DNA from 2 places in the Pseudoduganella sp. RAF53_2 genome. Region 1 is predicted to be linked to the other one. Evidence: riboswitches for the same ligand, from Rfam matches in the RefSeq annotation. Region 1 holds a riboswitch; the other holds the start of a gene.
The links. A riboswitch is a leader RNA that binds a small molecule or an ion and turns the genes downstream of it on or off. The one in region 1 is predicted to bind cyclic di-GMP.

Region 1 (4,506 bases):
CGCTTGCGCTGCCGGACGGCGTTTCAGTTCCGCTGTCCCGCATGCGCAAGCGAATCGGCTGATCAGCCGTTGAGGCCCTTGCCTTCAGCGGCCAGCTTGACCAACAGCGGCGCCGGTTTCCAGGCTTCGCCGTGGCGGCCCTTGGACAGGCGCTCGATGGTGCCCAGCACATTCGGCAAGCCCACGGTATCGGCATAGAACATCGGACCGCCGCGGTACAGCGGGAAGCCGTAGCCGGTCAGGTAGACCATGTCGATATCCGAGGCGCGCAGTGCAATGCCCTCTTCCACAATCAGCGCGCCCTCGTTCACCAGCGAATACACCAGGCGTTCCACGATTTCCTGATCGCTGATCTTGCGGCGCTCGACGCCGATATCCGCCGAGTGCTGCACGATCATGGCGTTCACGACGTCACTCGGATAGGCCTTACGGTCGCCTTCCTTGTAGTCGTACCAGCCGGCGCTGGTCTTCTGGCCGAAGCGCCCCATTTCGCACAGCAAGTCGGCGGTTTTCGAATAGGCGATTTCCGGCTTTTCCACGTAACGGCGCTTGCGGATGTACCAGCCGATATCATTGCCGGCTAGGTCGCTCATGCGGAAAGGCCCCATCGGGAAGCCGAATTTTTCGATAGCCCGGTCCACCTGCTCAGGCGACGCGCCTTCTTCCAACAGGAAGCCCGCTTGACGGAAATATTGTTCGATCATGCGGTTGCCAATAAAGCCATCGCACACGCCGGACACAACGCCGGTCTTCTTCAGCTTCTTGGACAGCGCCAGCGCCGTTGCCAGCACGTCCTTGCCGGTGGCCTTGCCGCGCACGATTTCCAGCAGCTTCATCACGTTGGCCGGGCTGAAGAAATGCAGGCCAATCACGTCCTGCGGGCGCTTGGTGAAGGCGGCGATCTTGTCCAGGTCCAGCGTGGACGTGTTCGAGGCCAGGATCGCGCCCTGCTTCATGACATCGTCCAGCTTGCGGAATACGGTTTCCTTCACGCCCATGTCTTCGAACACGGCTTCGATAACGATGTCCGCGTCGGCAATCGCCGCGTAATCCAGGGTGCCGGTAATCAGGGCGGTGCGCTGGTCGAACTTGTCCTGAGTCAGCTTACCCTTCTTCAGGGTGTTTTCGTAATTCTTGCGGATGGTGGCGATGCCCTTGTCCAGCGCTTCCTGTTTGGTCTCCAGCAGCAGGACGGGAATACCGGCATTTGCAAAATTCATTGCAATGCCGCCGCCCATGGTGCCGGCGCCGATCACGGCGGCCTTCCTGATTTCGCGCGCCGGTGTATCCGGCGGCACATCCGGCACCTTGCTGGCCTGGCGTTCGGCCATGAAGGCATGACGCAGGGATTTCGACTCCGGCGTCTGGATCAGATGCAGGAATCGCTCGCGTTCAAACTTCAGACCGTCCTCGAATTTGCGGGTCACGGAGGCAGCCACGGTTTCCACGCATTCCAGCGGTGCCGGGAATGGGCCGGCAACGGCTTTCACCGTATTGCGGCTGAATTGCAGGAAGGCTTCGTGATTCGGATAATCCACTTTGCGGTCGCGCACTTTCGGCAGCGGACGCGCATCGGCAATTTTCTGGGCGAAGGTCACGGCAGCCGGCAGCAGATCGGTCCCGGCCGGGAACACCTCGTCGAACAGTGCGGTGCCGGCCAGCTTTTCGGACAGCGCCGGGGTGCCGGAGACAATCATATTCAGCGCGGTTTCCAGACCCAGCACGCGCGGCAGACGCTGCGTGYCGCCTGCGCCCGGCAGCAGCCCCAGTTTCACTTCCGGCAAGGCGATCTGAGCGCCGGGCAGCGCCACCCGGTAATTGCAACCCAGCGCCAGCTCCAGACCTCCGCCCATGCAGACCGTGTGGATCGCAGCCACGATCGGCTTGGTCGACTCTTCCACCACGCGGATCAGCGAATGCAGGGTCGGTTCCTGCAGTGCTTTCGGGGAATTGAATTCCTTGATGTCGGCGCCACCCGAGAAGGCCTTGCCGGCGCCGGTGATGACGATGACCTTCACCGCGCTGTCGTCCAGCGCGCGGCGGACGCCTTCGACGGCTGCCGTCCGGGTCGCATGGCCCAGGCCATTGACGGGCGGATTGCTCAGCGTGATGACGGCGACCGTTCCATTGACTGCGTATTCTGCGCTCATGTCTCTTCTTTCTCCATGGTGAGGACAGGTAACTATACCGCAAAAGTGCACGGTCGTATTATTTCTTTACTTTGATTGATAATTAGTAATATGTGTTGCCATTTGGCAAATAACATTAATTGTTTCTTAAACCTTTGATTTCAAAGACTTTTCTGAGAGTAACTATAATACTTGCAAGTTAGTTTTCTTAATACTCAGACTAATCCGCAACAGCGACTAAAAGTTTTAAAAACCTCTTGCCATGCGGCATTAAGTAACCTAAGATTCCATCCAGCAACTAGCTGACAAGGGCAAACCAGGCGAAAGCCTGGGACGCAAAGTCATCGGTCTAAGGAGCTTCGGCTCTATGACGGCAGGACTGCCAGACTAAGTACATCGTACACACTCGATGGGTGATTTTGCCCCTTGCGTGGCGTCTCCAACCTGTCCCTCGGGACAGGCGGCAGTCCTACTTTTCAGAACTTTGAAAATACAGGACTCGCCAAAATGAAATTCTTCGCCACCTCCATCACCTCCGCTGCTATCGCTGCCGCCCTGGCTGGCTTCGCCGCCCCTGCCTTCGCTGCCAACGACAACGCCCAGGATTATGCCCGTGGCCGCATTATCGTTGAACCGCGCGCCGGCCTCACCGCCGACGAGTTCGCCAACATTCTGAAAGTTCATGGCGGTAAAGCGCGCAAGCTGGGCCAGAGCAACCTGCACATCGTTGACCTGCCGGCCAATGCCTCCGAAAAAGCCGTCGTGGCACTGCTGAAAAAGCACCCAAGCCTGAAGTTCGCTGAACTGGATCAGCGCGTGCCTGTTACCGCGACCACTAACGACCCCTACCTGGGCAGCGAATGGCACATCAGCAAAATCGGCGCTGACACCGCCTGGGACACTACCCAGGGTGCCGGCGTGACCATCGCCATCCTGGATTCCGGCGTGGACGCCGTCCCTGACCTGGCTGCCAATATGGTTGCCGGTTACAACATCTACGACAACAACACCAACACCGCCGACGTCTGCGGCCACGGCACCAAGGTCGCCGGCGCAGCGGCTGCGACCTCCAACAACGGCGCCGGCGTTGCTGGCGTTGCGGGCCAAGCCAAGATCATGCCGGTCCGTATCGCTTACGTTGACCCGACCTACGGCTGCTACGCTTACTTCTCGACCATCGCCAGCGGCATCACCTGGGCGGCCGACCACGGCGCCCGTATCGCCAACGTCAGCTACGCTGCTCTGCCAACCAGCTCGGCCATCATCAGCGCGTCGAACTACATGAAGAGCAAGGGCGGCCTGGTGTTCGTCTCCGCCGGCAACTACGCCAAGGATGATGGCTACACCCCGACCGATTCCATGATCGCCGTGTCTGCCACCGACAGCAATGACGCTCTGGCCAGCTTCTCCAGCTTCGGCGCTTACGTTAATCTGTCCGCGCCAGGCTCCGGCATCTACACCACCGCCCAAGGCGGTGCCTACGGCGCCGTGAACGGCACCTCGTTCTCGGCCCCGATCGCAGCTGCCGTGGCAGCACTGATGATGTCGGCCAACCCGACCCTGAGCAACAGCAAGGTGGAAAGCCTGCTGTACTCTACCGCAACCGATCTGGGCGCGGCCGGCAAAGATCCTTACTTCGGTTACGGCCGCGTGAACGCCGCGGCGGCTGTCGCTGCGGCCGCATCTAGCGCCCCGGCACCCGACACTACTGCTCCGACCGTGGCAATCACCTCGCCTTCCGCTAACGGCACCGTTTCCGGCAGCGTGATCGTCAGCGTCAACGCGGCCGACAATGTTGGTGTGGCCCGTGTCGATCTCAAAGTCAACAACACTGTGGTCGCCTCGGATACCGCCGGCCCGTTCAGCTTCTCCTGGAACTCGACTGGCGCCGCAAACGGTATGAACACCCTGGTTGCTGTCGCTTATGATGCCGCAGGCAATGTGGCTTCCTCCACCCCGGTTTCGGTCAACGTGTCGAACAGCGTGACCCCGCCGGTTGCTGACACCACCGCTCCGGCCCTGGCCATCACCAATCCGACCAACGGCGGCACCGTGACCGGCAACGTCAACATTACCCTGAGCTCTTCGGACAACAGCGGCGCGGCCGGCATCTCGATGTCTCTGTATATCGACGGCGCATTGAAGGCCAGCGGCAGCGGCGCAAGCATGTCTTACAGCTGGAACGCCAAGAAAGCCACTGCCGGCAATCACGTGATCCAAGCCGTCGCCAAGGATAAAGCGGGCAATACCACCAATACCCAGGTGCAAGTTACCAGCCGCTAAATCAACAGTAATTAATAATATTAAAAGCCGGGCTTATTGCCCGGTTTTTATTTATCTGTACTATATATTATTATTGTCACTTGCATCAGAATAG
Region 2 (3,929 bases), on a different contig from region 1:
GTGACGAACGAGGACTGGAAGCAGCAGGGCGAGCCTGTGCTGCTGCGCCAGGGCTATCTGTCCTCCAACGCGGAGCGCACCGTGCGCGTTCGCATCGAAGGCGATAAGGCGGTCTTGACGATCAAAACTAAAAACGTCGGCGCCAGCCGCGGCGAGTGGGAGTATCCGCTGCCGATGGCCGACGCCGTCGAGTTTCTCGACAATGTGTGCGAGAAACCCATCATTGAAAAATACCGCCGCAAGATTCCTTTCGGCGGCTTCACCTGGGAAGTCGATGAATTCCTGGGCGTGAATGCCGGGCTGGTCATTGCCGAGATCGAACTCCCCAGCGAAAACCAGCGTTTCGACAAGCCTGATTGGGCAGGCGAGGATGTGACTCATGATCCCCGCTACTACAACTCCTGCCTGATCAAGCAGCCTTACACTACTTGGTAACAGCGCGGTAGTACAAGGTGCTGTTGCCGGCTGCGTCACGCGCGCTGGCGTACAGGCTGTGGCTACCGGCGGCGATGCTGGTTGTGTTCCAGGTGTAGGACATGGTACTGCCCGAACCGTTTGCCACTTTCACACCATCGATGTACAGCGCCAGGGTCAGACCTGCCGGGCCGCTGTTGTCGGAGGCATCGATCTTCACGTTGACCAGGCCAGTCACTTTGCCCGCCACCGGATTGCTGATGGTGACCACCGGCTTGATGGTGTCCTTCACCGGAGCCGCAACCACGTTGGCCACGTTCACCGAGACTGGCGCGGACGATGCCACATTGCCTGCCGCGTCGTAGGCGACCGCGATCAGCGAGGCCATGCCGTTCACTACACCTTTGGAATCCCAGGAGAAGGCGAAAGGCGCTGCGCTGTCGGTGGCAACCACGGTGTTGTTCACCTTCAGTTCAACGCGCGACACGCCGACGTTGTCAGCCGCGTTCACGTTGATAGCAACGGTGCCGAACACGGTGCTGCTGGCGGCTGGCGAAGCAATTGCCACGGTCGGCGCGGTGGTGTCCTTCGGAGTGGACGCTGCAATCGCGGCATCCACCGCAGCGGCGGCATTCACGCGGCCGTAACCGTAGTAGATGTCGCGGCCTGGCGTGCCCAGATCGACAGCGGTGGAATACATCAGGCTTTCGATCTTGGCCGGGTCCAGCGATGGATTGGCCGACATCATCAGCGCTGCCACACCGGCTGCCACCGGGCTGGCGAAAGACGTGCCGTTCCAGCCGCCGTAGCCGCCGCCCGCTACGGTGGTGTAGATGCTCGAACCTGGCGCGGACAGTGAAACGAAGCTGCCGTAGCTGGAGAAGCTGGAGCGGCTGTCGGTGCTGTCGGTGGCCGACACGGCGATCATGGTGGTGGTCGGCGTGAAGCCTTCATCGCGGTTGCTGTTACCGGCCGAGACGAACAGCAGGCCGCCCTTGCTCTTCAGGTATTGTGCGGCGCTCTGCACAGCGGCGCTGGCGGGAACGCTGGCGTAGCTGATGTTCACCACGCGCGCGCCATGGTCGGCCGCATAGGTCACGGCGCTGGCCATGGTCGAGTAGTAGGCGTAGCAGGAGTTGGTGGCGGCGTCCTTGTAGGCGATACGGATCGGCATGATCTTCGCGTTACCGGCCACGCCAGCGACGCCCGCGCCATTGTTCATGGCCGCGGCAGCGGTGCCGGCGACCGCGGTGCCGTGGCCGCACACGTCGCTGGTGTCGGCGTTATTGCTGTACACGTTCCAGCCGGGGACGATGTGCGGCGCCAGGTCGGGGTGGGTGCTGTCCACGCCGCTGTCCAGAATGGCAATGGTGACGCCTGCGCCCTGGGCTTTATCCCAGGCAGTGTTGGCGCCGATTTTGCTGATATGCCATTCGCTGCCCAGGTAAGGGTCATTGGTGACCGCGCTCAGCTTCACGCGGCGGTCCACTTCCACGTACTTGAAGTTCGGGTTCTTGCGCAGTTCAGCCACGACCGACTTTTCATTGCCGTTGCCGGGCAGGTCGACGATGTGGATATTACTTTGACCCATCTTGCGGCGCTTGCCGCCGTGCGGGCGCAGGGCTTCGTCAAAATTGGCCGTACTCAGGCCTTCGCGCGGTTCGACCAGGATGCGGCCGCGCGCATATTCGCCTTCAGGCGCGTCGTCCGTTGCGTTGTGGGCAGCATAGGCTGCGGGAATCATGGCGGCCATGGCCGCGGTCATTGCGAGGAGGGAAATGCTGTGCTTCTTCATTGGGTAGTTAAGTCCAGTTTTCAAAAAATTACCGAAAAGCGGACTGCCCGCCGGTCGGGCGACCGGTGTGAAGAGCTCACCACCGGGATGGGCCCGGGGTTGACGAGTCTGGCAGTCCTGCCGTCGCAGAGGGCCTTGGCCTCTTGACCGTTGACTTTGCGTCCCGCGCTCACACGCGGTTTGCTTTTTACAGATTTATTGAAACGCGATGGTAACGAACTCGGCGACCTGCCGCAAACGAATTCTCAATCGTGCGCGCGGGTGTTGCGGATGTGTCTGGACGGGGTTGAAACTAGATGGCAGAAGGCTAAATGGTGCGAAATAGGCGCGAATTAGGCAAGAAATAGGCGAGAAATAGGGAGGGACCCCATCTAGCTTTGGCTAAATAGGGTCCGGCCCCATTGCGGTCAGTGGAAGTGCTCGGTGCCGGTGGGGGCGTCTTCCGGCATCTCGGCGTGGACCAGTTCGCCGGAGGGATCGGCAAACAGGGGAGCGCCGCAGTCGTCGCAGTACTCAGCGACGTATTTTTCGCCCAGCTTCTTCACCTGCGAAACGCCAGCCTCGTTCAGGTGCTCGATGATTTCTTCCACCGGCGTACGCGGCTTCAGCATGGCGGTCAGGTGGCCGGCGGTAATCGGGCCTTCCGGCGGCGTGCCTTCTTCGTCTTCCTGGCCATACAGCGGCCACACCACGCCGTAGATCACGTCGCTGTCGCTGCGGCGGGTGAACGCCACGCGGTATTCGTCGATCTGGCCGTCCGGCGCGGATTCGTCGCCGAAGCCCGCAATCACCGCGCGCAGTTCGTTTGGCTCGCAGGACAGCGAATGCGTCAGATAATGCACCGCAGCGCGGATCGAGACGGGACGAATCAGCTTGTCCGCCTCGCGGCAGGCCATGTAGTACGCTTCCGGCAACAGCAGCTCGATGCCGCAGCCCGGCAGCAGGCGTGCAACGGTCGGCTCGGCCTGGGTCTTCCAGGCTTCCAGCGCATTCTTGCGCTCTTCGCCCGGATTCATGCCCGCCGCCTGCATCTGCCAGCGGAACAGGGGAGCGCCATGTTGCGCTACCACCGCCACCATCAGGTAGCGTGTATCGGCCAGGAAGGGCGCGGTTTCCGGCGTCTTGGTTTCCGACTTCACGGCCACGCCCTTCAGCGCGGACTGGCCCAGCTTGTGCGTCTTCGAATAGGCTTCCGCGTGGGTGCGCGGCAGCTGGTCGATCGAATACAAAGTAGACGACATCGCCATATGCGTGCCATCCGCCAGCAGGTGAGCGGAGAAGTGGGCCGACAGCGTGTTCAGAATCTCGCCCGGAATCTGGCCGGATGCGATGGAAAAGCGCGTCCAGGCCAGGACCGGCGCGGCCACGAGCAGCACATCGTACTCGCGCGATTCACCGTCCACTTCCACCACGATGGTGTCGGACTCGCTTACCGCTTCCACGCTATCCATGAGGACGTCGTAAGCGTTCAAATCCACGCTGAACAGGGAGTTCAGGGCGGCATCAATGGTGTCCTGATGGCCGGTGCGCAGCAGCTTGTGCAGCTGCGTGTCCAGCGTTCGCTCCCAGTTACGCTCTTCAATCCGGGAGGCTGCCTGGCCCACGGCTTGGGCTAGGTTCAGAAGGCGCTGGCTGTCGGCGGACAATTTCTGGGTTGAATCTTTGGATGGTCGACGCATAGCGCTTTTGCTCAGTGTAAAAAGGAAACCTTGTCACATAT

Region 2: it holds a riboswitch for cyclic di-GMP, as region 1 does, so the genes downstream of both, AB4Z11_RS04715 (S8 family serine peptidase) here and AB4Z11_RS14475 (S8 family serine peptidase) in region 1, are expected to answer to the same signal.

The regions. Positions count from the first base shown of each region.
Region 1 is NZ_JBFRDW010000217.1:1,716-6,221, reverse strand. It holds gene AB4Z11_RS14485 (GNAT family N-acetyltransferase) at 1-62, shown strand, start outside; gene AB4Z11_RS14480 (3-hydroxyacyl-CoA dehydrogenase NAD-binding domain-containing protein) at 63-2,150, opposite strand; cyclic di-GMP riboswitch class I at 2,430-2,516, shown strand; gene AB4Z11_RS14475 (S8 family serine peptidase) at 2,637-4,412, shown strand.
Region 2 is NZ_JBFRDW010000045.1:1,579-5,507, reverse strand. It holds gene AB4Z11_RS04720 (CYTH domain-containing protein) at 1-435, shown strand, start outside; gene AB4Z11_RS04715 (S8 family serine peptidase) at 425-2,209, opposite strand; cyclic di-GMP riboswitch class I at 2,317-2,404, opposite strand; gene AB4Z11_RS04710 (DUF2863 family protein) at 2,617-3,888, opposite strand.